Regions from separate parts of the Streptomyces venetus genome, predicted to be linked through region 1. Evidence: riboswitches for the same ligand, from Rfam matches in the RefSeq annotation. Region 1 holds a riboswitch; the other holds the start of a gene.
The links. A riboswitch is a leader RNA that binds a small molecule or an ion and turns the genes downstream of it on or off. The one in region 1 is predicted to bind glycine.
Positions count from the first base shown of each region.

Region 2: it holds a riboswitch for glycine, as region 1 does, so the genes downstream of both, gcvP (aminomethyl-transferring glycine dehydrogenase) here and gcvT (glycine cleavage system aminomethyltransferase GcvT) in region 1, are expected to answer to the same signal.

Region 1 covers NZ_BAABET010000011.1:25,872-41,468, reverse strand. The annotation lists gene ABEA82_RS30980 (ABC transporter ATP-binding protein) at 1-361, opposite strand, end outside; gene ABEA82_RS30975 (ABC transporter ATP-binding protein) at 358-1,440, opposite strand; gene ABEA82_RS30970 (ABC transporter permease) at 1,437-2,447, opposite strand; gene ABEA82_RS30965 (ABC transporter substrate-binding protein) at 2,538-4,304, opposite strand; gene ABEA82_RS30960 (ABC transporter permease) at 4,313-5,311, opposite strand; gene ABEA82_RS30955 (enhanced serine sensitivity protein SseB C-terminal domain-containing protein) at 5,655-6,455, opposite strand; gene ABEA82_RS30950 (enhanced serine sensitivity protein SseB) at 6,584-7,372, opposite strand; gene ABEA82_RS30945 (AAA family ATPase) at 8,047-8,715, opposite strand; glycine riboswitch at 8,898-8,997, shown strand; glycine riboswitch at 8,998-9,104, shown strand; gene gcvT (glycine cleavage system aminomethyltransferase GcvT) at 9,142-10,263, shown strand; gene gcvH (glycine cleavage system protein GcvH) at 10,366-10,743, shown strand; gene glyA (serine hydroxymethyltransferase) at 10,758-12,020, shown strand; gene ABEA82_RS30925 (L-serine ammonia-lyase) at 12,107-13,474, shown strand; gene ABEA82_RS30920 (MFS transporter) at 13,588-14,994, shown strand; gene ABEA82_RS30915 (glycoside hydrolase family 25 protein) at 15,136-15,597, shown strand, end outside.
Region 2 covers NZ_BAABET010000014.1:6,125-21,721, forward strand. The annotation lists gene ABEA82_RS34885 (FHA domain-containing protein) at 1-575, shown strand, start outside; gene ftsR (transcriptional regulator FtsR) at 628-1,368, shown strand; gene ABEA82_RS34895 (bifunctional nuclease family protein) at 1,454-1,927, shown strand; gene ABEA82_RS34900 (MerR family transcriptional regulator) at 2,244-2,936, shown strand; gene ABEA82_RS34905 (DNA polymerase IV) at 3,058-4,461, shown strand; gene ABEA82_RS34910 (PRC-barrel domain-containing protein) at 4,478-4,855, opposite strand; glycine riboswitch at 4,969-5,064, shown strand; gene gcvP (aminomethyl-transferring glycine dehydrogenase) at 5,242-8,127, shown strand; gene ABEA82_RS34920 (TOBE domain-containing protein) at 8,191-8,610, opposite strand; gene ABEA82_RS34925 (DUF1707 SHOCT-like domain-containing protein) at 8,780-9,382, shown strand; gene ABEA82_RS34930 (APC family permease) at 9,389-11,368, opposite strand; gene ABEA82_RS34935 (extracellular solute-binding protein) at 11,824-13,116, shown strand; gene ABEA82_RS34940 (carbohydrate ABC transporter permease) at 13,123-14,121, shown strand; gene ABEA82_RS34945 (carbohydrate ABC transporter permease) at 14,217-14,981, shown strand; gene ABEA82_RS34950 (endo-1,4-beta-xylanase) at 15,026-15,597, shown strand, end outside.

The DNA.
Region 1 (15,597 bases):
CATCACGGCGCATCGGACGCAGGTCGCCCGTGCCGAGGTGCGTGATGTCCTTGCCCTGGAACTCCACCGTGCCGCCGGTGGGTTCGAGCAGCCGAGTGATCAGCCGGCCCATGGTGGACTTGCCGCAGCCCGACTCGCCCACGACGCCGAGCGTCTCGCCCTTGCGGACCTCGAAGTCAATGCCGTCGACGGCGCGCACCGCGCCGGTCTGCCGCTGGAGCAGGCCCTTGCGGATCGGGAAGTGCTTCTGAAGACCGGTCACCTTCAGCAGGACGTCGCCGTCGCCGGTGGTGTCCTTGGTGAGGGTGCTCCCGCTGGTGTCTGTTGTGCCCAGCTTGTTGTCGTCTTTGTCGTCGCTCACAGCTTCGGCGCAATCTCTTCGGTCCAGATACGCTCCCGCTGCTCCTGGGTCATGTGGCAGGCGGCCCAGTGCGCACCGCCGACCTCGGTCAGCTCGGGGCGGACCGTGCGGGTGACGTTGTCCTTCGGGATGTCCGCGTACGGGCAGCGCGGGTGGAAGGCGCAGCCGGACGGGAGGTTGATCAGGGAGGGCGGCGCGCCCTTGATCGGGATGAGCCGGTCGGTCTCCTCCCGGTCCAGACGCGGCATCGAGCCGAGCAGACCCCAGGTGTAGGGGTGGCGGGGCGCGGAGAACACGTCGTCGGCGGGACCGCGCTCCACACACCGGCCGCCGTACATGACCAGCAGGTCGTCGGCCATCTCGGCGACCACGCCCAGGTCGTGGGTGATCATGATGACCGCGGAGCCGAACTCCTTCTGCAGGTCCCGGATCAGGTCGAGGATCTGCGCCTGCACGGTGACGTCCAGGGCGGTGGTCGGCTCGTCGGCGATGAGCAGCTCGGGGTTGTTCACCAGCGCCATGGCGATCATGGCGCGCTGGCGCATACCGCCGGAGAACTCGTGCGGGTAGCCGTCCACGCGCTTCGCGGGCTCGGGGATGCCGACCCGGTCCAGCATGTCGATCGCCCGCTGCTTGGCGACCTTCTTGCTGACGTCGTGGTGGACCCGGTAGGCCTCCACGATCTGGTGCCCGACCGTGTAGTAGGGGTGCATCGCCGAGAGCGGGTCCTGGAAGATCATGGCCATCTTCCGGCCGCGCAGCCGCCGTACGTCGTCGGGGTCGGCCGCGATCAGCTCCTGGCCGTCCAGCCACACCTCGCCGGAGACCTTGGCGCGCGCCGAGCGGTGCAGGCCCATCACGCCGAGCGAGGTGACCGACTTGCCGGAGCCGGACTCGCCCACGATGCCCAGGGTCTTGCCCTTGCGCACGTCGAAGCTGACGCCGTCCACCGACTTGACGAGACCGTCGTCCGTGTCGAAGTGGATGCGCAGATCCCGAACGGACAGGAACGCGTCGTCCGCGGTGGACGGGGCGACGGAGTCCGGTTCGCCGAGCGCGGCTTTGTCGAGCTTGCTCACGAGTACCTCACCCGGGGGTCGATGGCGGCGTACACCAGGTCGACGATCAGATTGCAGAAGACGATGAAGAACGCGGCGACCAGGGTCACGCCCATCACGATGGGCAGGTCGTTGTCCTTGATGGCCTGGACCGAGTAGGCGCCGATGCCCTGGAGGGAGAAGACGGTCTCGGTGAGCACCGCGGTGCCGACCAGGGTGCCGAAGTCCATGCCGAAGATCGTGACGATCGGGGTGAGCGCGGAGCGCAGGCCGTGCTTGGACACGACCGTGGTCTCCTTCAGACCCTTGGCCCTGGCCGTTCGGATGTAGTCCTCACTCATCGTCTCCAGCATGCCCGCCCGGGTGAGCCGGGCGTAGAGCGCGGAGAAGAGGAAGGCGAGACTGATCCAGGGCAGCAGCAGGTGCCAGGCCCATTCGGCGGGGTTCTCGGTGAACGGGACGTAGTCGATGCTGTCCCAGATCGGGATCTCGTAGACGAAGAGCGCGTTGAGGATCTGCCCGGTGAAGAAGATCGGGAGCGAGACGCCGGCGAGCGCGATGAACATGGAGATCCGGTCGATCGGCTTGCCCTTGCGCAGTGCCGAGATGACACCGGTCGTGACACCGGAGACCAGCCAGATCACCGCGGCACCGATGGCCAGCGAGAAGGAGACCGGGATCCGCTGCTCCAACTGGGGCCACACCTCGATGTGGCTCTTGAAGGAGTACCCGAAGCAGGGTGCGCTGCAGTGCGTCGCGTCGGGACCGAACTTGTAGTCGGCGCCCACCACGAGGCCCTTGAGGAAGTGCCAGTACTGCTCGTAGACGGGCTGATCCAGTCCCAGGTTCTGCTTGATCGCGGCGACGGACTCGGGGTTCGCGTCCTTGCCCACGTACTGGGTGGCCAACTGGTCGGCCGTCTGGCCCCCGAGGCGGGGCACCAGGAAGAAGATGGCGAAGGTGACTGCGCTGACCACCAGCAGCAACAGCACCGCGCCCATGACGCGTCGGAGGATGTACGCAGCCACAGCTGTCCGGCTCCGGGTGGCCGCGGCGGGATCCTTCCGCCGCGGCCACCCGGTGCCTTCACCTGCCTTTCAGAGGTTCCGGCCTGCTGGTTACTTCGAAGAGCCCATCAGCAGGTAGTCGTACATGCCGAGGTAGGCCTGCGTGACCGTGACGTTCGTCGCGGACTTCGGCCGGAGCAGCAGGTTCTTGCGGTAGACGACCGGGACGACCGAGGCGTTGTCGAGCACCATCTTGTCGATCTCGCCCCAGGCCTTGGTGCGGGCCGCGTCGTCGGTGTTGCCGATCGCGTCCGTCAGGGCCTTGTTGATCTTCGGGTCGTCCAGTTCCATCAGGTTGTTGCCGCCCGAGGGCTTGATGGCGGCACCGTTGACGATCTGGTCGAGGAAGCCGTAGCCGGTCGGCCAGTCGGCGCCCCACGCCATCGAGAGCATGCCGAGCTTGTTGTCGTGGACGTAGCTCGGGACACCGGCGAAGTTGGAGAAGTACTTACCGGCCGGGAACTGCTTGATCTCGACGTTGATGCCGATCTTCTTCAGCGACGCCTGGACGGCGGTGGCCTGGGCGACCTCGGCGGGGCGGTCGGAGCGAGCGGTCAGGATCGTGCTGAAGCCGTTCGGCTTGCCGCACTCCTTCAGCTCCGCCTTGGCCTTCGCCGCGTTGCCCTTGTTGCCCTCGGTCGCGTAGGTGTCGAACTTGGTGTAGCCGTTGACCGACGGCGGCAGCAGCGTGGTCGCCACGTCACCCTTCGGCGTGCCGCCCATGGCGTCGAGCACGGACTGCTTGTCGAGGCCCCACTGCACGGCCTTGCGGCAGTGGATGTTGTCGAACGGGGCCACGTGCAGGTTCAGCGCGATGTACTGCGTGGCACCCGCGTACGAGCTGTCCGTCTGACCGGCGTTCTTGCCGGCCAGCACCTTCGGCTGGGTCTGCGGAGCCACACCGGTGCCCGCCGCGTCACCCGTGATCTTGTCCGAGAGCAGGTCGTTGTCGATGGTGACCTGGTTGACCTTGAACTTGATCGTGACCTTGTCCGGCAGAGCCTTGCGGATCGGGTCCGTCTTCGGGTCCCACTGCGGGTTGCGCACCAGGGTGGCGCCGCGCCCCTCCTCGTAGGACTGGAACTGGTACGGGCCGGAGGACACGATGTGCTGCACGTACTTCGCGCCGTCGTCCTTCGCCTGCGGCACCGGCGCGGTCTGGGAGAACGTCGCCAGGTAGTCGAAGTCGGCGAAGGGCTGCTTCAGCTTGAAGACGATGGTCCGGTCGTCCGGCGTCTCGATGGACTTGATGCCGTCGGCCGACTTGTCCTTGTAGGGACCCTTGTACTTGTCGCCGCCCTCCAGATACGACTTGAAGTACGTCGGCCCGTTGGACAGGGCCTCGGGCGCGAAGTTGGAGCGCTCGATGGCGTACTTCACGTCCTTGGACGTCACCGGCTTGCCGTCCTGGAACTTCACACCCGCACGCAGCTTGTACGTCCAGGTCTTGGCGTCCGGGCTGGACTTGCCGAGGGACTCGGCGAGGTCGGGCACGACCGTGAGGCCGTCCTTGCCCGCCGCCGGTTTGAACGTGGTGAGCGTCCTGCCGTAGAGGCGGGAGAAGTTCTGCACCCAGCCGTAGTACGTGTTGCCCGGGTCGAGCGAGTCGGGCACGTCCGAGTGCTCGTACGAGACCGTCCCGCCCTTCTTGCTCGACGCGTTGACGATCGAGTTCAGCGCGGCGTCCTTCTTGCCGCTGCCTCCCCCGTCGTTGTCGTCACCTCCGCCGCCGCACGCGGCAGCACCCAGCGACAGTGCCAGGACCGACGCAACGCCGGCGGTCACCCTTCTCGTCTTCACCTGAGGAAGCCCCCTCATTCGATGGATCACTTGCTGCGAGGGTCGAGGGCGTCACGCAGCCCGTCACCCAGCAGGTTGAAGGCCAGGACGGTGATGAAGATCGCCAGTCCGGGCACGAACATGTACTGCGGATCAGCCGTGTAGAGATCCACAGCGTTGCTGAGCATGCCGCCCCAGGAGGCCTGGGGCGGAGCGATACCGACGCCGAGGAAGCTCAGCGCGGCCTCGAACAGGATGTTCGTCGGGATGATCAGCGTCGAGTAGACGAGGATCGGCGCGACGAGGTTCGGGAGCAGTTCCCGGAACAGGACGTACGGGCCGCGTGCGCCGAGGCTGGTTGCGGCCTCGATGAACTCCCGCTTGCGCAGGGTCATGGTCTGCGCGCGGACGATGCGGCCGATGTACGGCCAGCTGAAGAAGCCGATCACGAAGATCAGCACGCAGATGCGCAGGGACAGTCCGTCGAGACCGAAGAATCCGTCCTGCACGGACGCCGAGATCGAGATGGCGAACAGGAGCAGCGGGAAGGCGAGGAAGGTGTCCATCAGCTTGCTGATGATGCTGTCGACCCAGCCGCCGTAGTAGCCGGCGACGACACCGAGCACCGTGCCGATGCACACCGACAGCAGCGTGGCACCGCCCGCGACCAGCAAGGAGACCCAGGAGCCGTCGATGATGCGGGCGAGCATGTCCCGGCCGTACTGGGGGTCCACACCGAGGGGGTGGTCCCAACTCATACCGCCCCAGCCGCCCTTGGGGGCGAGCAGCGCGGGGTCGATGAGGTCCTGGTTGAACTTGTTGGGATCGAGGTTGAAGATCCACTGGATGGGCTTGGAGAACACCGCCAGCAGCGTGAGCAGGATGACGACGACGCCTCCCGCCATCGCCACCTTGTCCCGCTTGAAGCGCATCCAGGCGATCTGGGTGAGCGAGCGACCCTCGATCTGGCTCTTCTTGACCCCGGAGAGCACGGCCTCGGGCTGTGCTCCGGCTTCCGCCCCGGTGGTCTCGATGGGTGCGGTCACGGTGCGATTGACCCCTCTCGGGCCGGCGATCGCCGAGCCCCTGGCTGCCGCTGTAGCGGTTTTGTTTGTCTCGTACACAAGACCGACCCGGCCCGTGTCTTGCGGGGAGTCTTCAACGCTTTGGCGATCTGTTGCCAGACTTGGCGGTGAAAGGATGCGTAAACGTGATGCTGTCTGCGGGGTTCCGTTATCCGGACAGCGGGTAACGGGGGTCGGACGCGCTGCGTCTGGGGGATTTTAGGACACGTCCGCACATTTCGCCCTTATCTACGCGCGGAGAGCTGAGTGGTCGTCACCTTGGGAGGATGGTGCGGGAGAGCTCTTCCAAGCCGCCCGGGACCGGTCAGTACCGGCCCTGCGCCGGCGGGTAGCCGTAGCCCGAGACCGGGGCCTGGACCGGGGCGGTGGCGTGGGCCTCGCGGTCGTAGAAGGGGCGGGCCTTGGCGCGCAGCCACATGGCGACCGGGTCGTGCTCGTCGGACATCGCGACGGTCGACACGGGCAGGCCGTCCGGTACGGCGCCGAGGGACTGCTGCATCATCGCGCGCACGGAGTCCACGGCCGGCGGCGAGGTGTCGTACACATCCAGGCCGATGGCGAGGTACGGCGCCCCGAGCGCGGGCTGCACCCAGGCGCGGCGCAGCGAGCGGACGGCCGGGGTGCGGTGGGCGTTCTGTGCGAGCAGGGCGTAGAACTGCGGGATCTCGATGGCCGGTTCGGACAGCCGCAGGGGGCCGGCGGGCTGGCGGTCCAGGCCCGTGGCGATCCGGCGCAGGTCGAGCCAGGGGATGCCGACGCCGCCGCCCGGGGCGTGCGGGTTGAGCCAGAGGCCGTAGTGGTCGGGGTAGAGGGCGCGGGCGACGTCGACTCCGTCGACCACCTCGTACGAGCGGTTCCAGCCGCTGGCCGAGAGCTCCTGGGCGGAGGTGACGCAGGGCGCGTAACCGTGCCCGTCGACCTCCATGTTGCCGTACTGGGCGTCGGGCGAACCGGCCTGGCCGTGCCACAGCAGCATCCAGATCTGGCCGGAGTGCGGGGTGGCCAGCGCGCGCAGGAGCGCCTCGTAGGCGTCGTAGCGCCCGGGCGTGACCTGGCGCAGCATGTGCTCGACCTGTCCGGCCGCGGCCGTGCCGCTCGCGCTCACCCTTTACCGCCCCTTCGTACCAACGCCTCGACCGTGACCTAGCTTAAGCCCGCGCGGGAGCCCGGGGCTTGGTGCCGCCCTGCGGGTGCGAGCGGCGTGTGGTTCCCGCGCCCCTCCGGGGCGTCGCCCTACCGCTGGTAGAAGGGCCGGACCCGGTGGCGCATCCAGTCACCCACGGGGTCCTCCGCCACGTCCAGGAGCACCAGGTTGACGGGCCAGGGGGCCGGGGCGACGGTGACGGCACGGGTCAGGGCCTCCAGGGGGAGGGCCCGCAGGTCGCCTTCCCACTGGGAGAGTTCGACGCCCACGAACATCACCGGGTCGGCGGTCTCGATCGCGGCGAGGCAGCGGCGGGCGGTGAGGACGACGCCGGTCGCCTCGAACTCCGCGGAGGCGGCGGCGAGGAAGTCCACCGGGTCGTCCTGCCAGTCGGGTTCGAAGAGGCGGACCCGGCCGCCGCTCGCGGGCCCGTCCAGCGGGGTCCGGCCGGCCCGGCAGAGGTCGGCGACGGCGGGCGGAGGGAGCGGGATGCCGACCACCCCACCCGGGTTGACGGCTATCCCCGCGTGCGGGGGCAGACCGCGGGCGAACTCCACGGCGGGGGCGATGGTGTACGACATGTGGGAGCCGACGACCTGGCGGAACTGCTCCTCCGAGCTGAACACCGGCACGAACGCCTGGCCGTCGATCTCGATGCCGGGCAGGTCGAGGGGGCCGCTGTTCGGGCCGCCGCCGCTGGGCAGCGGGATCCAGACGAAACTCCGGCCGAGCACCTCGATGACCCGCCCGGCGGCCGACGGCCCGGCGCCGAGGGAGGCCGAGAGCACCTCCTCCAGCTCGTTGCCGGGCCATCCACCGTGCGGGTGGGTCTGCGTCTGCGCCGGGAAGTCCGCGGAGAAGTCCGCCGGGAAGTCCATCTGCCTACCGCCTGCCTGAAACCACTGCTGTGGCTAAGAAGGCTAGCGGCTCGCGCACGGCGAGCGGTCAGCAGACGCCCAGCGGGTGAAGCACACCGCCCGGGCAGGCCCGGACTCCGGGGTGACCGACCCCGAACCCCGCTGCACGGGCGAGCCCGACCGGTCCGAAGCCACGCCGGTGTGCACGGACGGCCGCGAACCGCACGGCGCGGGTGCCCGACGCCCGAGCCGCCGTCCCTGCTTCCGCGGGCGCCCTGCGACTCACGACGCAGCGACCAGCGCCGAACCACAGTGCACGAGCGAACGCGACCGGTCCGAAGCCACGCCACAGACGGGCCCCGGGCGCCCGCCCCCGAACCACAACCCACGGACACCGACACCCGAACCGCCAAGCCTCAACCTGCGGGCGCCCTGCGGCCCACGACGCCGCGACCAGCGCCGAACCACAGTGCACGAGCGAACGCGACCGGTCCGAGACCACGCCACGGGCGGACCCCGGACGACCGCCCCCGAACCACAACCCACGGACACCGACACCCCGACACCCAAGCCGCCAAGCCTCAAACCCGCGGACGCCCCGCGGCCCACGACGCCGCGACCAGCGCCGAACCACGCTGCGCGGGCTCCCGGTGCCACGGCGGCAGGCGCGTTGTATGGGCCTCGGGCCGTGGGGGTCAGTGGGTGAAGCCGATGTGGTGCAGGGTGTTGGCCGTGTTGCGGTCGGCGAGGATGGCCGAGCCGCAGCCCGCGGGGAGGTCGCCGCGTTCCACCGAGCGCAGCAGGCGGGTGCTCGCGGCGCGGTGGCGCAGGAAGGCGTACCGCGAGACGCCGCGACCGCGGTCGCGCTGACCGGCCAGGGCCTGCTCCGGTGTGACGTCGAGGAGCAGGAGATGCAGGGTGCCGCCCCGGCGTCGGGCCTCGCGGGCCAGCCAGCGGCGGACCCAGGTCTGGGTGCCGCAGTCGTGCACCACGACGCCCTCACCGGCGCGCAGGGCGCGGCGCAGCCCGGCGTAGTGGGCGAGGCGGACGAGCGGCCGGTAGACCGCGTAGGGCAGGAAGCGCGGCATGCGGTCCTCCCAGCGGTCGCGGGTGTCCTGGGAGTCGACGCGCCGGCCCGGCACGGTACGCCGCATCAGCGTGGACTTGCCGCTGCCGGGCAGGCCCGTGACCACGACCAGGTCGCGGGGGCCGAACAGCAGCGCCTGCGGGCCGCGGCCGGAGCGGTCGCGCAGATCGCGGACGACCGGCACGGGCAGCGGGCCGCAGACCGCCCGGGCCGGAGCGGCCGGCTGCTCGGGCAGCGCGATGCCCGACGTCGTGGCGTACGCGGTGGTCCTGTTCACCGTGATCGTCCTCCCCTGGGGCCAGGTACGGAGTCCCATCCCCGCCGAGTGTAAAGAGAAGGTAATGCCCGATGCCTCTTGTTTCAGTCCTCTTCCTGCAACAGCCCTGCTACAGGGTGTTCCCCCTGCCACCCCGCGAGGATGCGTGCAATGATGTGCCCGCCAACTGCATACCGGCCGTTTGAATCCGCGCGGGAGAGTTCCCAGCACCGCTGACGCTGGGGCGCCGAAGGAGCAAGTCCCTCCCTTGAATCTCTCAGGCCCCGTTACCGCGCGGGCGAGGCACATCTGAAAAGCGGGTCGCCCACCGGGCGGCTCCACCCAAGGTGCAAGCCGTGCCCCGTGTGGTCATGGCGAACCTCTCAGGTTCCGATGACAGATGGGGAGGAACGACCTCGCCCGTCATGCATCTGGGAGACACCGACCGTGAGCAGTACAGGAGAACTCCGTCACACCGCGCTCGATGCCCTGCATCGCTCGCTCGGCGCGACGATGACCGACTTCGCCGGCTGGGACATGCCCCTGCGCTACGGCTCCGAGCGTGACGAGCACAACGCCGTGCGCACGAGGGCCGGGCTCTTCGACCTCTCCCACATGGGCGAGATCACCGTCACCGGCCCGCAGGCCGCCGCCCTCCTCGACCACGCGCTGGTCGGCAACATCGGCGGCGTCAAGCCCGGCCGCGCCCGCTACACCATGATCTGCCGGGCCGACGGCGGCATCCTCGACGACCTGATCGTCTACCGGCTGGCCGAGACCGAGTACATGGTGGTCGCCAACGCCTCCAACGCCCAGGTGGTCCTGGACGCGCTGGTGGAACGTTCCGCCGGCTTCGACGCCGAGGTGCGCGACGACCGGGACGCCTACGCCCTGATCGCCGTACAGGGCCCCGAGTCGCCGGGGATCCTGAAGTCCCTGACCGACGCCGACCTCGACGGCCTGAAGTACTACGCCGGGCTGCCCGGTACGGTCGCGGGTGTCCCGGCCCTGATCGCCCGTACCGGGTACACCGGCGAGGACGGCTTCGAACTGTTCGTGAAGCCGGAGCACGCGGTCGAGCTGTGGCAGGCCCTGACCAAGGCAGGCGAGGGCGCCGGGCTGGTCCCGTGCGGGCTGTCCTGCCGCGACACGCTGCGCCTGGAGGCGGGCATGCCGCTCTACGGGCACGAGCTCAGCACCTCCCTCACCCCCTTCGACGCCGGGCTCGGCCGGGTGGTGAAGTTCGAGAAGGAGGGCGACTTCGTCGGGCGCGAGGCGCTGGCAGAGGCCGCCTCCCGCGCCGAGCGGAACCCGCCCCGCGTCCTGGTCGGCCTGGTCGCCGAGGGCCGCCGGGTCCCGCGCGCCGGGTACGCGGTCGTCGCCGGCGGCGAGGTGATCGGCGAGGTCACCTCCGGCGCCCCCTCCCCCACGCTCGGCAAGCCGATCGCGATGGCCTACGTCGACGCCGGGCACGCCGCTCCCGGCACGCCCGGTGTGGCCGTGGACATCCGGGGCAGTCACGAGCCGTACGAGGTCGTGGCGCTGCCGTTCTACAAGCGGCAGAAGTAGACACTGGCCGTAGGCCGCCACCGCGGTCCCGGGCCCGTCATCCTCCCGCTCACCAGCGGTTCCCTTCATCAGCACTCCCGCGCGTACAGGAGAATTCAGGCCATGAGCAACCCCCAGCAGCTGCGCTACAGCAAGGAGCACGAGTGGCTGTCGGCCGCCGAGGACGGCGTCTCGACGGTCGGTATCACGGAGCACGCCGCGAACGCCCTCGGCGACGTCGTCTTCGTCCAGCTCCCCGAGGTCGGTGACACGGTGTCCGCGGGCGAGACCTGCGGCGAGCTGGAGTCGACCAAGTCGGTCTCCGACCTGTACTCCCCGGTCGCCGGCGAGGTCACCGAGGTCAACGAGGACGTCGTCAACGACCCGTCCCTGGTGAACTCGGCCCCCTTCGAGGGCGGCTGGCTGTTCAAGGTGCGCGTCACGGACGAGCCGGGCGACCTGCTCTCCGCCGACGAGTACACCGCGTTCTCCGCCGGCTGAGGAGTCGTAGCCGTATGTCCGTCCTGAACACACCCCTGCACGAGCTCGACCCGGCCGTGGCCGCCGCGGTCGACGCCGAGCTGCACCGCCAGCAGTCCACGCTCGAGATGATCGCCTCGGAGAACTTCGCTCCGGCCGCGGTCATGGAGGCACAGGGCTCGGTCCTCACCAACAAGTACGCCGAGGGCTACCCGGGCCGCCGCTACTACGGCGGCTGCGAGCACGTCGACGTGGTCGAGCAGATCGCGATCGACCGCGTCAAGGAGCTGTTCGGCGCCGAGCACGCCAACGTCCAGCCGCACTCGGGCGCCCAGGCCAACGCCGCCGCGATGTTCGCGCTGCTCAAGCCGGGCGACACCATCATGGGCCTGAACCTCGCGCACGGCGGGCACCTGACCCACGGCATGAAGATCAACTTCTCCGGCAAGCTCTACGACGTCGTCGCCTACCACGTGGGCGAGGACGGCCGGGTCGACATGGGTGAGGTGGAGCGGCTCGCCAAGGAGTCCAGGCCGAAGCTGATCGTCGCGGGCTGGTCGGCGTACCCGCGGCAGCTGGACTTCGCCGCCTTCCGCCGGATCGCGGACGAGGTCGGCGCGTACCTGATGGTCGACATGGCGCACTTCGCCGGTCTCGTGGCGGCGGGGCTGCACCCCAACCCGGTGCCGCACGCGCACGTGGTCACCACCACGACCCACAAGACGCTGGGCGGCCCGCGCGGCGGTGTGATCCTCTCCACGGCCGAACTGGCCAAGAAGATCAACTCCGCTGTCTTCCCCGGTCAGCAGGGCGGTCCGCTGGAGCACGTGATCGCGGCCAAGGCGGTCGCCTTCAAGGTCGCGGCCTCGGAGGACTTCAAGGAGCGCCAGCGCCGTACGCTGGAGGGCGCCCGCATCCTGGCCGAGCGTCTGGTGAAGGACGACGCCCGGGCGGCCGGTGTGGACGTCCTGTCCGGCGGCACGGACGTCCACCTGGTCCTGGTGGACCTGCGCCACTCGGAGCTGGACGGTCAGCAGGCCGAGGACCGCCTCCACGAGGTGGGCATCACCGTCAACCGCAACGCGATCCCGAACGACCCGCGTCCGCCGATGGTGACGTCCGGTCTGCGGATCGGCACGCCGGCCCTGGCGACCCGGGGCTTCGAGGCCGAGGACTTCGCGGAGGTCGCGGACGTCATCGCCGAGGCGCTGAAGCCGTCCTACGACGCGGAGGCGCTCAAGGCCCGGGTGAAGGCCCTGGCCGACAAGCACCCGCTGTACCCGGGTCTGAACAAGTAACGAGAACCGCTCGGGGTCGCCGTGCCGCCACCTGCGGGCGCGGCGGCCCACCCCCTGTGCACCACCCCGTAGTCAGGAGTACCCCCGTGGCCATCTCGGTCTTCGACCTGTTCTCGATCGGCGTCGGCCCGTCCAGCTCCCACACGGTCGGCCCCATGCGGGCGGCCGGGCTGTTCGCCCGGCGGCTGCGCAACGAGAAGCTGCTGGACTCGGTGGCCTCGGTGCGCGCCGAGCTGTACGGCTCGCTCGGTGCCACGGGCCACGGCCACGGCACGCCGAAGGCGGTGCTGCTCGGCCTGGAGGGCGACTCGCCGCGCACGGTGGACGTGGAGACGGCCGACGAGCGGGTGGGCACGATCAAGGCGGACGGCCGGCTGAACCTGCTGGGCGAGCACGAGATCGCGTTCTCCTTCGACGACGACATGGTCCTGCACCGCCGCAAGGCCCTGCCGTACCACGCGAACGGCATGACCCTGTGGGCGTACGACGCCTCGGGCGCGGAGCTGCTGACGAAGACGTACTACTCGGTCGGCGGTGGCTTCGTCGTCGACGAGGACGCGGTCGGCGCGGACCGCATCAAGCTCGACGACACCGTGCTGAAGTACCCCTTCCGCACCGGCGACGAGCTGCTGCGCATGGCCGAGGAGACGGGCCTGTCCATCTCGGCGCTGATGCTGGAGAACGAGCGCGCCTGGCGCACCGAGGAGGAGATCCGCGAGGGCCTGCTGGAGATCTGGCAGGTGATGCGGGACTGCGTGGCGCGCGGCCTGTCCCAGGAGGGCATCCTGCCCGGCGGCCTGAAGGTCCGCCGCCGCGCCGCGAACACCGCGCGCAAGCTGCGCTCCGAGGGCGACCCGAAGGCCCTCGCCATGGAGTGGATCACCCTCTACGCGATGGCGGTGAACGAGGAGAACGCGGCCGGCGGCCGGGTCGTCACCGCCCCGACGAACGGCGCGGCCGGCATCATCCCGGCGGTCCTCCACTACTACGTCAACTTCGTGCCCGGCGCCGACGAGGAGGGCGTGGTCCGCTTCCTGCTCGCCGCGGGCGCGATCGGCATGCTGTTCAAGGAGAACGCCTCCATCTCCGGCGCCGAGGTCGGCTGCCAGGGCGAGGTGGGCTCCGCCTGCTCGATGGCGGCGGGCGCGCTTGCCGAGGTCCTCGGCGGCTCCCCGGAACAGGTCGAGAACGCCGCGGAGATCGGCATGGAGCACAACCTCGGCCTCACCTGCGACCCGGTCGGCGGCCTGGTCCAGATCCCGTGCATCGAACGCAACGGCATGGCCGCGGTGAAGGCCGTCACCGCCGCACGCATGGCGATGCGCGGCGACGGCTCCCACAAGGTGTCCCTGGACAAGGTCATCAAGACGATGAAGGACACCGGCGCGGACATGTCGGTCAAGTACAAGGAGACGGCCCGGGGCGGGCTGGCGGTGAACATCATCGAGTGCTGAGCGCCGGGGCACCGGGTCACCGGGCGTCGTCTTGCGATGCGAGATGGCAATACCGAAAAACAAGATGGCTGACATCGTTGCAGTGACCATGTTTCACGCGTGAAGGACCGACGATGCCCGCCCCAGCCCCTGGTTCAGCCCCGACGCCCGTCAACCCACGGTCCCGCGTCCTCGTCGCCAGCCTCATGGGCACGACGATCGAGTTCTACGACTTCTACATCTACGCGACCGCCGCGGTGCTCGTCTTCCCCCAGCTGTTCTTCCCGAGCAGCGACCCGACCACCGCGCTGCTGTCGTCCTTCGCGGTGTTCGGCGCCGCGATGGTCGCCCGTCCGATCGGCGCCGTCGTCTTCGGGCACCTCGGTGACCGGCTCGGCCGCAAGAAGACGCTCGTCGTCTCGCTCCTGACCATGGGCATCGCCACGTTCCTCATCGGCGTCCTGCCCACCTACGCCCAGGCCGGCTGGGTGGCCACCGCGCTGCTCGTGCTGATGCGGCTCGCGCAGGGCTTCGCGCTCGGCGGCGAGTGGAGCGGCGCCGCCCTGGTCGCGACCGAGAACGCCCCCAGCGGCAAGCGCGCCCTGTACGGCACCTTCCCGCAACTGGGCGCCCCGCTCGGTTTCATCATCGGCAACGGCCTGTTCCTGGTCATGGGCGCGCTGCTGCCGTCCGCGGCCGGCGCCGACCCCTCGCAGCCCTCGGAGGCCTTCGTCAGCTGGGGCTGGCGGGTGCCGTTCCTGTTCTCCGCCGTGATGGTCGCGATCGGGCTGTGGGTGCGCTCCCGGCTCGTCGAGTCGGCGGTCTTCGCCCGGACCCGCGAGTCCGGCGGGGTGCGGCGGCTGCCGCTCGCCACCGTGGTGCGCAGCCACGGGAAGCAGCTGGTCCTGGGCACCTTCATCATGCTGGCGACCTATGTGCTCTTCTACCTGATGACCACGTTCTCGCTGAGTTACGGGCGCACCGCGAAGGACGCCGCCGTGCCCGGGCTCGGGTACGACTACACGACGTTCGTGCTCATGATGATCTTCGGCGTGCTGTTCTTCGCCGCGTTCACCCTGGTCTCCGGCCCCCTCGCGGACCGATACGGGCGGCGTGTCACCCTGATCTGGATCACCGTCGCGATCATGGTCTTCGGGCTGGTCTGGGTGCCGCTGATCGAACTCGGCACCCTCGGCGTGCTGCTGTGGCTCGTGCTCGGCTTCACCCTGATGGGCATGACGTTCGGGCCGATGGGCGCCCTCCTGCCCGAGCTCTTCCCGACCAGCGTGCGCTACACCGGCTCCGGCATCTCCTACAACGTCAGCTCGATCCTCGGGGCGGCGGTCGCACCGTTCATCGCCGTGGCACTGTGGGAGACCGGGGACGGCTCGCCGTGGCTGGTCGGCGTCTACCTCTCGGCGATGGCGGTGCTGACGCTGATCGCGCTCCTGCTCGGCAAGGAGACCAGGCACGTCTCCCTGGACGACCGGGAGGCCACCGCCGACGACGCGGCCCGCGCTCCGGCCGACTCCCCCTCCTGAAACCGACCGTCAAACCGACCGGCGTTCACCACCGCCGGGTCGCGAGCCCCCTCGCGCCCGGCGTACGGCTGCCGTCGCGGGGCATAACAACAACCCCGGGACCGAGGGAACTTCAGCCCCACCCGCACCACAGGGAGTCCCATGCTGCGCGGTATCGACGTGAGCGCCTACCAGTCCTCCTCCTACGACACCGACGGCCTCTCCTTCGTCTTCGTCAAGGCGACCGAGGGGCGGTCCTACGTGAACCCGAAACTGGCCGCCCAGACGAAACGGGCTCGGGACGCCGGGCTGGTCGTCGGCTTCTACCACTTCCTGTGGCCCGGCAACCTCACCGCCCAGGCCGAGTACTTCGTCGGCAAGGCCCCGGACCGCGCGGGCGACATCCTCGCCGTCGACTGGGAGACGACCGGCAGCGGGACGCACGCGAGCAACGCGGAGAAGGACAGGTTCATCCGCAAGCTGAAGGACCTCCGGCCGAACAACCAGGTGGTGCTCTACTGCAACCGGCACTACTGGCTCACGGTCGACGAGACCTCCTATGCGGGCGACGGACTGTGGATCGCCGACTACGTCAGTGCGGGCAAGCCCCGTATCAAGGCGAGA
Region 2 (15,597 bases), on a different contig from region 1:
GCGGCATAGGTTTCGGGCAACCGCGGCAGGAGGATCCGATGTCGGCCCTGGTGTGTACGAGGTGCGGTAACCGCAACGCGGAGAACAGCCGCTTCTGCTCCAACTGCGGTGCGCCGCTGCGAGCCGGAGCCGCCCCGGAGCGTCCGTCCGAGACGACGTCCACGATCTCCATCTCCGGTCTCGAGGCCTACGACAGCGAGGCCACCGGCCAGACGCCGATGCCGACGCTCTCTCCCGAGGCGCAGGCGGCCGTCGACGCGTTGCCGCTGGGTTCCGCGCTCCTGGTCGTGCGCCGCGGGCCGAACTCGGGCAGCCGCTTCCTGCTGGACGGCGACCTGACCACGGCCGGGCGTCACCCGCAGAGCGACATCTTCCTGGACGACGTGACGGTGTCCCGGCGGCACGTGGAGTTCCGCCGCGGACAGGACGGCTCGTTCACGGTGGCCGACGTGGGCAGCCTGAACGGCACGTACGTGAACCGCGAGCGGATCGACCAGGTCGCCGTGAACAACGGCGACGAGGTGCAGATCGGCAAGTACCGGCTGGTCTTCTACGCCAGCCAGCGGGGCTACTGACCCGGATTCCGTCCGGGGAGCCCCCCGAAGGTCCGTCCGTCAGGGAAGGTCCATGCTGCAAACACCGAGCGGCGGTGCCCGGCACGGCACCGCCGCCACGGACAGTGGGCTGATGAGCATCGGCACGGTGCTGAACGTGCTGCGTGACGAGTTTCCCGAAGTCACCATCTCCAAGATCCGTTTCCTGGAGTCGGAGGGGCTCATCGAGCCGCAGCGGACCCCGGCGGGGTATCGCAAGTTCAGCGCTCGCGACGTCGAGCGTCTCGGGCATGTCCTGCGGATGCAGCGGGACCACTACCTGCCTCTGAAGGTGATCCGCGAGCACCTGGACGCCATGGAGCGCGGTGAGGCGGTTCCGCTGCCCTCTCTGGGGCGGCAGCGGGACGGCGACGACTCCGCACCCGAGCCCTCCGAGGCACCCGCCGCGGCCAGGATCAGCCGTGAGGAGCTGCTCACCGCCGCCGGTGTCGACGAGCGGGAGCTCAGGGAGTGGCAGTCGTACGGGCTCGTCACCCCACTGGAGGACGGGGCGTACGAGGCGGAGGCGGCCACGGTGGCCGGGCTCGTCGCCGAGCTGGGGCGGTTCGGGATCGAGCCGCGGCACCTGCGGGTCATGAAGGCCGCCGCCGACCGTGAGGCCGGGCTCGTGGACCAGGTGGTGGCCCCGCTGAAGCGGCACCGGAACCCGCAGACCAGGGCCCATGCGGAGGCCCGTACCAAGGAGCTGGCGGGGCTCACGGTGAAGCTGCACGCCGCGCTGGTGCAGACGGCGCTCGGGGTGCGGCTGCCCTGATGTGTGCCGGTTGCACGAGGCCGGATCGGGCGCCCATTGCCTGCCCGACTACCCAAACGTCCCGAGCACGGCCTAGGGTTGCTGTGTGAACGAGCTCGATGTCGTAGGTGTCCGGGTGGAAATGCCCTCCAACCAACCGATCGTGCTGCTGCGTGAAGTGGGAGGCGACCGTTACCTCCCCATCTGGATCGGACCGGGTGAGGCGACGGCGATCGCCTTCGCCCAGCAGGGCATGGCTCCCGCGCGGCCGCTGACCCACGACCTGTTCAAGGACGTGCTGGAAGCCGTCGGTCAGGAGCTCACGGAAGTGCGCATCACGGACCTGCGTGAGGGTGTCTTCTACGCGGAGCTGGTCTTCGCCAGCGGCGTCGAGGTGAGCGCCCGCCCGTCCGACGCCATAGCGCTGGCCCTGCGTACCGGGACGCCGATCTACGGCAGCGACACGGTGCTCGACGACGCCGGTATCGCGATCCCGGACGAGCAGGAGGACGAGGTGGAGAAGTTCCGCGAGTTCCTCGACCAGATCTCCCCGGAAGACTTCGGCAGCAGCAGCCAGTGAGCTCCGCACGCCGGAGACAGCCGGACGGCGAGGAGCGGCGGCAGCCGGTGGGACATGTGGGCGGCCCGGTGGACGACAAGGTCCGCGTCAGGGCCGCCCGCCGCATGTCGGACGGGCGAAATGCCCGCATGTGCCGGCGGCGAGTGAGAGCGTCACACGGCCCGTCCCGAGGGCATTCGGCTAGCCTTTCCCCGCGGTGGGGCACGGGAAACCACTCTTAGGGTGATTATCACTCGGCGTGGCGAGTGTGGCGATCGTTGACGCACCCCTGGTGACTGCCTACCGTCGAGAAGGCAGGTCAAGGACGGAGGTCGGCGTGAGAAGCAGCGGCGACGGTACGGCTGGGGGCGGCCCCGAGCGCAGTCTCAGGGTGAGTGGTCCGTACGCTCCCCCCGGTTCTCGGCTCCGCGCGAGCGGGGGATATCCCCAGCCCGGTGACGCGGCCGATCACGCTCCGCAGCTCTCTACGGCCGTGCCGAGCAGCGGAGGGACGACGTCCATGGCGTCCGAGGCGTCCGAGCAGATCGGCTATCGCGGGCCCACGGCCTGTGCGGCCGCCGGTATCACCTACCGGCAGCTGGACTACTGGGCCAGAACCGGCCTCGTCGAGCCGAGTGTGCGCCCCGCCTACGGGTCGGGGACGCAGCGGCTGTACAGCTTCCGGGACGTCGTCGTCCTGAAGATCGTCAAGCGGTTCCTCGACACCGGGGTGTCGCTGCAGAACATCCGCACGGCCGTCCAGCACCTCAGGGAACGCGGTTTCAGCGACCTGGAGCGCCTGACGCTGATGAGTGACGGGGCGACGGTCTACGAGTGCAGCTCGCCGGACGAGGTGCATGCCCTGCTCCAAGGAGGCCAGGGTGTCTTCGGGATCGCCGTGGGCGTGGTGTGGCGGGACGTCGAGAGCGCACTGTCCCAGTTGCACGGGGAGCGGATCGACACCGGCGAGACCCTGGTGGGGACCAATCCGGCGGACGAACTGGCGCGGCGGCGGAACCGGGCGGTCTGAGCCGCTCGGGAGCGCGGTCAACGCTTGAGGCGGGACGTTTACGCACCCGTCGGCAAGCGCTTGCCCCACGGGCGGGTGATCCTCCGGGGCGTTGTCAGTGGCGTAGGGCAGCATCGGAGTTGTGAGAACCGCGCCCACGATCCTGCACCTCGACATGGATGCCTTCTTCGCCTCGGTGGAGCAGGCGTCCAAGCCGAGCCTGCGCGGGAAGGCCGTCGTGGTGGGCGGCCTCGGACCGCGGGGCGTGGTGGCCACGGCCTCGTACGAGGCCCGGGTCTTCGGGGTGCATTCCGCGATGCCCATGGCGCAGGCCCGGCGGCTCGCACCCCATGCCGCCTACCTCGTGCCGCGCTTCGGGTTCTACCGGGCGATCAGCGAGCGGGTGATGGAGCTGCTGCACGGGCTGTCGCCGCTCGTGGAGCCGCTGAGCCTGGACGAGGCTTTCGTGGACCTGGAGGCCGGGGGAGTGGCCTGGGACGAGCGGTCGGCGCGGCTGGCCGGGGTGCGGCTGCGCACGGACATCCGGACAGTCACCGGGCTCACGGGGTCGGTCGGCCTCGCCGCCTCGAAGATGCTGGCGAAGATCGCCTCGGAGCAGGCCAAGCCCGACGGGCTGGTGGTGATCGAGCCGGGGACCGAGCGGGCCATGCTCGGCCCCATGTCCGTGCGGACGCTGCCGGGAGTCGGCCCGGCGACCGGCGACCATCTGCGGCGGGCCGGGATCACCACGGTCGAGGAGATCGCCGAGGCGGGGGAGGACGAGCTGGTGCGGCTGCTGGGCAAGGCGCACGGGCACGGGCTCTACGCGATGGCGCTGGCGCGGGACGACCGGCCCGTGGTGGCGGAGCGGGAGGCGAAGTCGGTGTCGGTCGAGGACACCTACGACGTGGACATCCACGACCGGCTGCGTGTCGGTCTCGAGGTGCAGCGGCTCGCCGACCGCTGCGTGCGGCGGCTGCGGGAGGCCGGGCTGTCCGGGCGGACCATCGTGCTGAAGGTGCGCCGGTACGACTTCTCGACGCTGACCCGGTCCGAGACCCTGCGCGGGCCGACGGACGACCCCGGGGTGATACGGGAGGCGGCGGCCAGACTGCTGGACTCGGTCGACACGACGGGTGGTGTGCGGCTGCTCGGGGTGGGGGTCAGCGGGCTCGCCGACTACACGCAGGAGGACCTCTTCGCGCAGGCGGCGGGGGAGCGGGCGGACGCGGAGGGGCCCGTCGAGGAGCCCGCCACGGCGCCGGTCGAGGAGCGGCCGGCGCTCGCCGAGCGGCGCTGGCCCGCCGGGCACGACGTGCGGCACGCCGAGTTCGGGCACGGATGGGTGCAGGGCAGTGGACTGGGGCGGGTCACCGTGCGGTTCGAGACGCCCGACTCGAAGCCGGGGCGGGTGCGGACGCTCCGGACCGACGATCCGGAGCTGGAGCCGGCGGATCCGTTGCCGCTGGTGTTACCGAGACCGGAGGGGAGCCGAGGACCGGATGGTGGGGCGGGGGCCGTGGGGTCGCGGACCGTGGCCCCGTAGGGGGCCGTCGAGGGCGTCAGGTGGCCTTCTCGTCCTTGCCGGCCAGCTTGCCGAAGTCGTGGTCCGGGAGCGAGGGAGGGGCGGCCACGTCGAGGCCGTAGTGGTGGTAGAGCTGGAGTTCCTGCTCAGGGGAGAGATGGCGGCCCACGCCGAAGTCGGGGGCGTCCTTGATCAGGGCGCGGTCGAAGGGGACGTGGAGGGCGCCGTCGATCAGTTCACTGGGCTCGAGAGGGACGAAGGCGTCCCTGCTGAACAGGCCGGTCCGTATGGCCGCCCACTCCGGCTCCCCGGTGGCGTCGTCGAGGTACACCTCGTCGATCGTGCCGATCCTGGTTCCGTTGCGGTCGAACGCCTTGCGGCCGATCAGGTTGCGCGGATCGATCTCGGTTCGCACGGGCCCTCCACGTGGTCGCAACTCATCCGTAAACACTACAAAACGGCACAATGGGGAGTGTGGCCACTCGAAGGTTCGTGCGTAGACCTCGCTGGTAGGCTGGCAACGGCTGCTGACCCCGTGCGGGAGAGTCCTCCGGACATCATCGGAGGCGCCGAAGGAGCAAATCCTCCCCGGAATCTCTCAGGCACACGTACCGCACGGACGAGGTCACTCTGGAAAGCAGGGCGGGTGTCGACGGCTTCCGCTCTCACCGACGGTGAAAGCCGGAGGCCTTCGGGCGATCCGGTGAAGCTCTCAGGTTGAGATGACAGAGGGGGAGGCCGTCCGGGTACCCGCGCCGTGGTGCCCCTCGAAGGTCGTGTCAGACCAGGAGGCCTCCGCAAATGACCGCCCATCGCATTCCGCTCTCCGAGCTCGAAGAGGCAGTCCCCTTCGAGCAGCGCCACATCGGCCCCGACCACGAGGCCCGCGCCAAGATGCTCGCGCAGGTCGGCTACGGCTCGCTGGACGAGCTCACGGCCGCCGCGGTCCCGGCCGTGATCAAGAGCACCGAGGCGCTCGACCTGCCGGGTGCCCGCAGCGAGGCCGAGGTGATCGCCGAACTGCGCCTGCTCGCCGACCGCAACCAGGTCCTCGGCTCCATGATCGGGCTCGGGTACTACGGCACCTTCACGCCGCCGGTCGTCATGCGCAACGTCATGGAGAACCCGGCCTGGTACACGGCCTACACGCCGTACCAGCCGGAGATCTCGCAGGGGCGGCTCGAGGCACTGCTCAACTTCCAGACCATGGTCGCCGACCTCACCGGACTGCCGACCTCCGGCGCCTCCCTGCTCGACGAGGGCACCGCGGCCGCCGAGGCCATGGCGCTGTCGCGGCGTCTGGGCAAGAACAAGAAGGGCCTGTTCCTGGTCGACGCGGACGCGCTGCCGCAGACCGTCGCCGTGATCCAAACCCGGGCCGAGCCGACCGGCGTCGAGGTAGTCGTCGCCGACCTCACCGACGGCATCCCGGCCGAGATCGCCGAGCGTGAGATCAACGGCGTGCTGATCCAGTACCCGGGCGCCTCCGGGGCCGTACGGGACATCAAGCCGGTCGTCGACCAGGCGCACGAGCTCGGGGCGATCGTCACCGTCGCCGCCGACCTGCTCGCGCTGACGCTGCTGAAGTCCCCCGGTGAGCTCGGCGCGGACATCGCGGTCGGCACGACGCAGCGCTTCGGTGTGCCGATGGGCTTCGGCGGGCCGCACGCCGGCTACATGGCGGTGCGCGAGAAGATGGCGCGCAGCCTGCCCGGCCGGCTCGTCGGGGTGTCCGTGGACGCCGACGGGAACAAGGCCTACCGCCTCGCGCTCCAGACGCGCGAGCAGCACATCCGCCGCGAGAAGGCCACCAGCAACATCTGCACCGCGCAGGTCCTGCTCGCCGTGATGGCCGGTATGTACGCCGTCTACCACGGGCCGGAGGGCCTGAAGGGCATCGCGCGGCGCACCCACCGGTACGCCACGATCCTCGCCGCCGGGCTGGAGAACGGCGGGGCCGAGGTCGTGCACGGTGCCTACTTCGACACCGTGACGGTGCGTGTGCCGGGCAGGGCCGCCGACGTCGTGGCCGCCGCGCGGGAGAACGGGGTCAACCTGCGGCTGGTCGACGCCGACCACGTCTCGATCGCCTGCGACGAGACCACCACGCGCGCCCAGCTGCGTGCCGTATGGGGCGCCTTCGGCGTCGAAGGCGGCGTCGAGGCGCTGGACACGGCAACGGAGGAGGTGCTTCCGGAGGCTCTGCTGCGTACCGACGAGTACCTGACGCACCCCGTCTTCCACCAGCACCGCTCCGAGACGGCCATGCTGCGCTACCTGCGGCGGCTCGCCGACCGCGACTACGCGCTCGACCGCGGCATGATCCCGCTGGGCTCCTGCACCATGAAGCTCAACGCGACCACGGAGATGGAGCCGGTCACCTGGCCCGAGTTCGGGCAGCTGCACCCCTTCGCGCCCGCCGAGCAGGCCGCGGGCTACCTCACGCTCATCCATGAGCTGGAGGACCGTCTCGCCGAGGTCACCGGGTACGACAAGGTCTCCCTCCAGCCGAACGCCGGGTCCCAGGGCGAACTGGCCGGTCTGCTCGCCGTGCGCGGGTACCACCGGGCCAACGGGGACGAACAGCGCACCGTGTGCCTGATCCCCTCCTCCGCGCACGGCACCAACGCCGCGAGCGCGGTGATGGCGGGCATGAAGGTCGTCGTCGTGAAGACCGCCGAGGACGGCGAGATCGACGTCGAGGACCTGCGGGCGAAGATCGAGCAGCACCGGGACGAGCTGGCGGTGCTGATGATCACGTACCCGTCCACGCACGGCGTCTTCGAGGAGCACGTCTCCGAGATCTGTGCCCAGGTGCACGAGGCGGGCGGGCAGGTCTACGTCGACGGGGCCAACCTCAACGCGCTCGTGGGGCTCGCCAAGCCCGGCCACTTCGGCGGTGACGTCTCGCACCTGAACCTGCACAAGACCTTCTGCATCCCGCACGGCGGCGGCGGTCCCGGCGTCGGTCCGGTGGCGGTGCGGGAGCACCTCGCGCCGTACCTGCCGAACCACCCGCTACAGCCGGAGGCGGGCCCGGAGACGGGTGTCGGTCCGCTCTCCGCGGCGCCGTGGGGCTCCGCCGGCATCCTGCCCATCTCGTGGGCGTACGTCCGGCTCATGGGCGGTGAGGGGCTGAAGCGGGCCACCCAGGTGGCGGTGCTCAGCGCCAACTACGTCGCCAAGCGGCTGGAGCCGCACTACCCGGTGCTGTACACCGGCCCCGGCGGCCTCGTCGCGCACGAGTGCATCATCGACCTGCGGCCGCTGACCAAGGCGACCGGAGTGAGTGTCGACGACGTCGCCAAGCGGCTGATCGACTACGGCTTCCACGCGCCGACGATGTCGTTCCCGGTGGCCGGGACGCTGATGATCGAACCGACCGAGTCGGAGGACCTGGCCGAGCTGGACCGGTTCTGCGAGGCGATGATCGCCATCCGCGCGGAGATCGAGAAGGTCGGTTCCGGCGAGTGGCCCACGGACGACAACCCGCTGCGCGGCGCCCCGCACACCGCCGGCACGCTGGCCGGGGACTGGGAGCACACCTACAGCCGTGAGGACGCAGTCTTCCCGGCCGGGGTCTCCCCCGCCGACAAGTACTGGCCGCCGGTGCGCCGCATCGACCAGGCCTTCGGCGACCGGAACCTGGTCTGCTCCTGCCCGCCGCTGGACGCGTACGAGGACTGACCGGCCGACCCGTCAGGGGGAGGGGCTCCGCTGCCGGCGGGGCCCCTCCCGCCGTTCACCGGCTCACTCGGCGGCCAGTGACACCTCGGTCGACTTGATCAGGGCGACGACGGGGGCGCCGGCCGCGAGGGCGAGGTCGTCGGCGGCGTCCCTGGTGATCGCGGCCGTCAGTTGGCCGCCCTCGACGGTGATCCGGACGGTGGCCATGGCCTCGCCGGTCGCGACGGCCGTGACCGTGCCGGGGAGCCGGTTGCGGATGGACAGGCCCTCTACGGGGGTGGTGGCCAGCGCGACCTCCGTCGACTTCACCAGGGCGCGCACGGAGCTGCCCGTGGTGAGACCGAGGTCGTCCGCGGCCTCGCGGGTGATCGCCGCGGTGAGGTGCTGGCCGCCGGCGAGGCGCACCTTGACCGTCGCCATGGCCTCGCCCGGCGTGACGGTGGTGACGGTGCCGGGGAGCTGGTTGCGGATGCTCAGGCTCATGGGTGCACGGTAGCCCGGCGAGCTCTTTATGCCGGGTACGTGTGCATCTGGGTGGCTCTTGATCGTCACCCACGAGGGACGCGGGGTTGGCCGTTGGGTATGTCGCGATATAGCGTTAGTCTTCAGGTGGTGGGCCGGGTGCCGTGCCCGGGGGAATCGGGGTGATGTGATGGCGGGGGAGATCGTGGGCACCGGTGGATCGCCGGAGCTGCGGGCCTCGCACGCGGACCGGGACCGGATCGTCGACGTGCTGCGCGTGGCCGCGGGCGACGGCCTGCTGACCATGGCGGAGCTGGACGAGCGGCTGGAGACCGCGCTGTCCGCCCGTACGCTGGGTGAGCTCACCGTGCTCACGGCGGATCTGCCGGAGGTGTCGAGCGGGCCCGGCGCGACGGCTCAGGAGGTCGTCCGGATCGAGCAGGAGGGGTCCAGGACCTGGCGTGGCGACGGCTGGGTGGTGCCGCGGCGTCTGGAGATCCGCTCCGCGTGGGGCGAGGTGACGCTCGACTTCACCGACGCGGTGATCACTCACGACAGCCTCGACATCCACCTCGACATGCGAGCCTGTGCCCTGAAGCTGGTGATCCGGCCGGGCGTCGTCGTCGACACGGACTCGCTGGTCACGAACTACTCCCAGATCAAGGCGCGGCGCGGTCGAGCGGCCGGCGCACCGGTCGTGCTGCGCGTGCGGATCAGCGGCGAGATCGAGTTCGGGCAGGTCGTGGTGCGGCCGGGCCGCAGGGGGTTCGGCAGGAGAGCGGCCAAGGGCTGAGTCCGCTCAGCCGACGTGCACCCTCGGCCTGTGCTTCCGGTCCGGTTCCGCCTCGCGCAGGACCTCGCGGGTCACCGGGGCCACCTCGCCCTGGCCGAACAGGAAGAAGCGCAGGAAGTTGGCGAAGGGGCCGCCCTCGGTCCACTCGAAGTAGATGTGCGGGGTGCGGCCGGTCGTGTCGCGGACGTGCAGGAGCAGCGCGGCCAGCGCGTTGGGGATCGAGGAGGACTCCAGGGTCAGCACGCGGTAGCGGTTGTGGAGCACCTCGCCGCGTACCGTCAGGCTTGCCTCGAACTCGGACGGGTCGGTGACCGTCACCTCGACGAAGACGAAGTCCTCCTGCTCGGAGAGATCGTTGTCGTTGCGTATCTGCTCGATCTTGTCGCGGTACTCGGCCTTGTCCCGTCGGTCGGGCTCGTTGGCGATGAACCGCATCCGGCGGCTGGCCATGTCCCGGACGAAACGTTCCGCCATGGGGTCCAGCGTCACGCTGGTCACGCGGAGCTCGAAGGCGCGGGCCAGCCGGGACAGCAGGGAGACCAGGATGATGCCGGCGATGAAGCAGGCGCCGATCTTCACGCCGTCCGGGCGCTCGATGACGTTCGCGACGGTGGTGTACAGGAACACCGCGGAGATGACCGCGAACGCGATGGTCCAGTTCCGCTGCCGGGCCTTGCGGGCGGCGATGGTCACCGCGATCGCGGCGGAGCTGATGAGGACCAGCACACCGGTGGCGTAGGCGCCGCCCTGGGCGTTGACGTCGGCGTCGAAGATCCAGGTGACCAGGAAGGCGATCAGCGTGAAGACGATGACCATGGGCCGTACGGCGCGTGCCCAGTGCGGGGCCATGCCGTAGCGGGGCAGGTAGCGCGGCATCAGGTTGAGCAGCCCCGCCATCGCGGAGGCACCCGCGAACCACAGGATGGCGATCGTCGAGACGTCGTAGACGGTGCCGAAGCCGTTGCCGAGGTACTCGTGGGCCAGGTAGGCCAGCGCGCGTCCGTTGGCCGGGCCGCCCGGCTGGAACTCCTTCTCGGGAATCAGCAGGGTGGTGATGAAGCTGGTGGTGATCAGGAAGACGCTCATGATGAGAGCGGCCGTGGTGAGCAGCTTCCTGGTGTCGCGGATGCGGCCGGTCGGCCGCTCCTCCGTGTCGTCCGCGTCGCCCTTGACGTGCGGCATCACGGCCACGCCCGTCTCGAAGCCGGAGAGGCCCAGCGCCAGCTTCGGGAAGACGAGCAGGGCCACGCCGATCATGAGGAACACATTGCCGTGCTCGGCGGTGAGCGCGCTGGACCAGTCGGTGACCACATGACCGGCGGTGACGACGTGGTAGAGGCCGACGACCACCACGACCGCGTTCAGCGCGAGGTAGGCGCCCACCAGGGCGACCGCGACGCCGACCGCCTCCAGGAAGCCCTTGAGGAACACGGCGCCCAACAGGGCCACCAGGACGAGGGTGATCAGCATCTGCTTGTCGTGCAGGACACCGGTCAGATGCGGGTTCTCGACCAGGTGGGTGGAGGCGTCGGCGGCCGACAGGGTGATGGTGATGAGGAAGTCGGTGGCGGCGAAGCCCAGCAGGGTCAGCACGAACAACTTGCCCTGCCAGAAGGAGAGCAGCCGCTCCAGCATGGCGATCGAGCCCTCGCCGTGCGGGCTCTCCTCGGCGACCCTCCGGTACACCGGCAGGGCACCGGCCAGGGTGACGATCACCAGCACGATGGTCGCGATCGGTGACAGCAGCCCGGCGGCGAGCGCGGCGATGCCCGGCTGGTAGCCGAGCGTGGAGAAGTAGTCGACACCGGTCAGGCACATCACGCGCCACCAGGGCTGACCCTTGTGCGGGGCCTCGGGCTCGGCGTGGGGACCGGTGTGGCCGCCCGGCTTGCCCATGTCGGACAGGCCCTCCAGCATCCAGGCGCGCAGGCGGCTGGATGGGGCGGGCTCCGTACGGCTCGGCGGCGGGTGCTCGGTGGTGGCCATCGACGTGCTCCCGATGTGCGGTTCAGAGTGGTTCCGGCCATCCCTGGACGGCCTGATCAGCGTATGCGGAGCGTGATGCAGTGGCCTCTGAATGAGGGACCTCGGCGCGTCAAGCTTCCGTTAAGACTGCGCCCGGGTACCCCGGCCGACGGTGGTCAGGGGTGTGAAACGCGAGCTGAGGGTGTGTGGGGCGGCTGCCGGGCCGCCTGTTCGTGCGGCTGAGCGCCGATCGAGCTCGATCCTTTGTCGGTCCGGGGTGAACACCCTGTGTGATCAGCAGAGCACCCGGCCCGTAACGTTCGTCTGGCAAATCGAATGTTTCGCCCTGTGCCCCTGCCTTTATTGAACTGGAGATTTCCCCGCGCCGAGGGGTTGTCACCCTTTGGCCGCTGTCTCTAGGGTGCGGCAACGACGCAGCTTTCTGAATCTGATCCGAAACTTTCGAGGAGCGCATGATGGGCGACCCGGCACTGTCCCGCCGCGGCTTCCTGGCGGCCTCCGCCGCGGCCGGTCTGGGGATGACGGCACTGACCGCATGCGGCGGGGACTCGGACGGAGGGTCGTCGGGGACGACCACCATCGAGTGGTGGAACATCTCCACCACCGAGCCGACCAAGACCGTGTGGGCCGCCCTCGCCCGGAAGTTCGAGGCGCAGAACCCCAAGGTCAAGGTAAAGATCGTCCAGCTGGAGAACGACGCCTACAAGTCGAAGATGACGGCCCTGACCTCCTCCGGGAAGCTGCCCGACATCTTCCACACCTGGGGCGGTGGCGTACTGAAGCAGCAGGTCGAAGCCGGACTCGTCGAGGACCTCACCGACAGCACCAAGCCCTGGGCGGACGCCCTGCTGCCGGTCGCCAAGGAGCCGTATCTGATCGACGACAGGGCCTACGGTGTCCCGTTCGACATCGGCATGATCGGTTTCTGGTACAACAAGGCGCTCTTCAAGAAGGCCGGCATCAGCGCACCCCCGACCACCTGGAGCGGCTTCCTCGACGCTGTGCGGGGGCTGAAGTCCGCCGGCGTCACGCCCCTGGCACTGGCCGGCAAGGAGAAGTGGCCCGGCATGTACTACTGGGCCTACCTGGCGATGCGCACCGCCGGCGCCGAGGCTTTGCAGAAGGCCTACGACGCCAAGGACTTCACCGGCGCGCCCTTCGTCGAGGCGGGCGAGCACCTCGAGGAACTCGTCGGCCTCCAGCCGTTCCAGAAGGGCTTCCTCGGCGCCGCCTACTCCTCCCCGACCGGCCAGGCCGCCACGGTCGGCAACGGAAAGGCGGCCATGGAGCTCATGGGGCAGTGGGCGCCCGTGGTGCAGGCCGACGCGGGCAAGGGCCTGGGCAAGGACCTCGGGTTCTTCGCGTTCCCCGCGGTCGAGGGCGGCAAGGGCGCCATCACCGAGGTGTTCGGTGGCGGCGGCGGACACGCCCTGCGCCGGGGCGCGCCGCAGGAGGCCGTCGAGTTCCTGCGGTTCTTCGCGTCCGAGGCCACCGACCTGGAGCTGGTCAAGAAGACCGGCGTGCTGCCCGTCGTCCCGGCAGCCGAGAGCGCCATCGCCGACCCCAACATCAAGGCCGTACAGGACCAGTTGAAGAAGGCCACGGGCTTCCAGCTCTACCTCGACCAGGCGTACGCGCCCGCCGTGGGCCAGGAGGTCAACGACAGCGTCGCCGCGCTCATCTCCGGTTCCAAGTCGCCGGAGCAGGTCGCCCAGTCGGTCACGAAGACCACGAAGGAAGAGCAGTAGCCGGCGATGACCTCCACGTTCCTGCCGGAGAAACGGACCGGCCCCGGCGTCGGCCTGCCGCCGCCGGCCGCTGACCGGGCCCGGGGGAGGGCCCGGCGTCGCGCGCTGAACTGGCTGACCGCGACCGGCTTCCAGCTGCCCGCCCTGGTGCTGTTCATGGGGCTCGTGCTGCTGCCGATGCTGTTCGCCCTGTATGCCGCGTTCTTCCGCTGGGGTGGCTTCGGCATGCCCTCCGACTACATCGGCGGCGAGAACTTCACCCGGCTCTTCCAGGACGAGGTCTTCCTGGGCGATCTGTGGCGCTGTCTGGTCCTGGTCGTGCTGTCGCTCGCGCTCCAGCTGCCGTTCGCGCTCGCCATGGCGGTCCTGCTGAACCAGCGGATGCGCGGCCGGGCGGTCTACCGAATGCTGTTCTTCGCCCCGTACGTGCTGTCCGAGGCGATCACGGGCGTCCTGTTCGGCATGATGTTCGCCCCGGACGACGGCTTCGCCGACCAGTTCCTCGGCAGGATCGGGCTGGACGGGCTCGGCGGGGAGTGGTTCGCCGATCCGTCCACCGTCATGGCGACCCTGTTCCTGGTCATGACCTGGAAGTACTTCGGCTTCCACATGATGCTGTACCTGGCCGGGCTCCAGGCCGTCCCCAGGGAGCTGACCGAGGCGGCGCTCATCGACGGGGCCGGGCCCTGGCAGCGCTTCCGCAACGTGACGCTGCCGCTCCTCGCGCCCACCCTGCGCATCAGCGTCTTCCTGTCGGTCATCGGGTCGATCCAGCTCTTCGACCTGGTGTGGGTGACCACCGCGGGCGGTCCGGACCACCACTCCGAGACCATGGCCGTGACCCTGTTCCAGTACGGCTTCAAGCGTTACCAGGTCGGCTACGCCAGCGCGATCAGCGTGGTCATGTTCGGCATCAGCCTCGTCTTCGCCCTCACCTACCAGCGGTTCGTGCTCCGGCGCGATCTGGAAGGGGCCACCACGACCATGCGGGGTGACGGAAAGTGACGTCCGCTCAGCGATCCCGCAGGGGCCCTCAAGGCAGGGGGCCCCGGAGCAGGAAGCTTCCTCTGCATCTCGTCCTGGTCGTCGTCGGCGCGGTCATGGCCGTCCCGCTGCTCTACGCCGTGCTCTCCGGCTTCAAGTCCACCGACGAGCTCTCCCGCAACCCCGTGGGACTGCCCGAGTCGTGGGTGACCTCCAACTACACGCAGATCCTCGGGTCGGGGGACTTCTGGCGGCTGATCGGCAACAGCACGCTGATCGCGGTGGGCACGACCGTCCTGGTCGTCGCGGTCTCCGCGCTGTCGGCCTTCTCCTTCGCCCGGTTCGCCTTCCGTGGCCGGGAGACGCTGTTCACGCTGTTCACGATGGGGCTGATGTTCCCGTTCGCGGTCGCGGCCCTGCCGCTGTTCCTGCTGCTGCGCTCCCTGGACCTGCTGGACAACCCTCTCGGCGTGATCCTCCCGCAGGCGGCCTTCGGACTGCCGATGACCATCATCATCCTGCGCGGCTTCTTCCGGCAGATCCCCGGCGAGCTGGAGGAGGCGGCCACCCTCGACGGATGCAGCTCGTTCGGCTTCTTCTGGCGGGTGCTGCTCCCCATGGCGCGGCCGGCGCTCGGCACCGTCTCGGTGCTGGCCGTCGTCACCAGCTGGAACAACTTCTTCCTGCCGCTGCTGGTGTTCACCGACGCGCAGTGGTGGACGCTGCCGATCGGCGTGCAGCAGTTCCAGGGGCAGTACTCCGCGGAGTACGCCAAGGTCTTCGCCTATCTGGTGCTGGCCATGGTGCCCGCCCTCGCCTTCTACTCGGTCGCCGAGCGCCAGCTCGTCGGCGGCCTCACCGCCGGCGCGACGAAGGGCTGACCCGCGCCGCGCACCCCACCCACCCGACCGTGAGGAGTCGCACCATGCGCAGGACCGCCACACGACTCAGACTCGCCGGGGCGCTCGCCGCCGTGCTGGTGGCCGGGGGCATCGCCACCGGGCCCGCGGTACAGGCCGCCGAGCGGCACGGCAAGGAACCGACCCTCGCCGACCTCGCCGAGCGCCACGGCCGCTACTTCGGCAGCGCCACCGACAACCCCGAGCTGGTCGACGAACCGTACAAGGCCCTGCTCGGCAGCGAGTTCGGGCAGATCACGCCCGGCAACGGCATGAAGTGGTACGCGACCGAACCCCAACAGGGCGTGTTCGACTTCTCCGAGGGCGACGAGATCGTGAACCTCGCCCGGGCCGGCCGGCAGAAGGTGCGCGGCCATACGCTGGTCTGGCACAGCCAGCTGCCCGGCTGGCTCACCGGGCGGGAGTGGACGGCCCCGGAGCTCCGGGCCGTGCTGAAGAAGCACGTCCAGACGGAGGTACGGCACTACCGGGGCAAGGTGTTCGCCTGGGACGTCGTCAACGAGGCGTTCAACGAGGACGGTACGTACCGCGAGTCGGTCTTCTACAAGACGCTCGGGCCCGGCTACATCGCCGACGC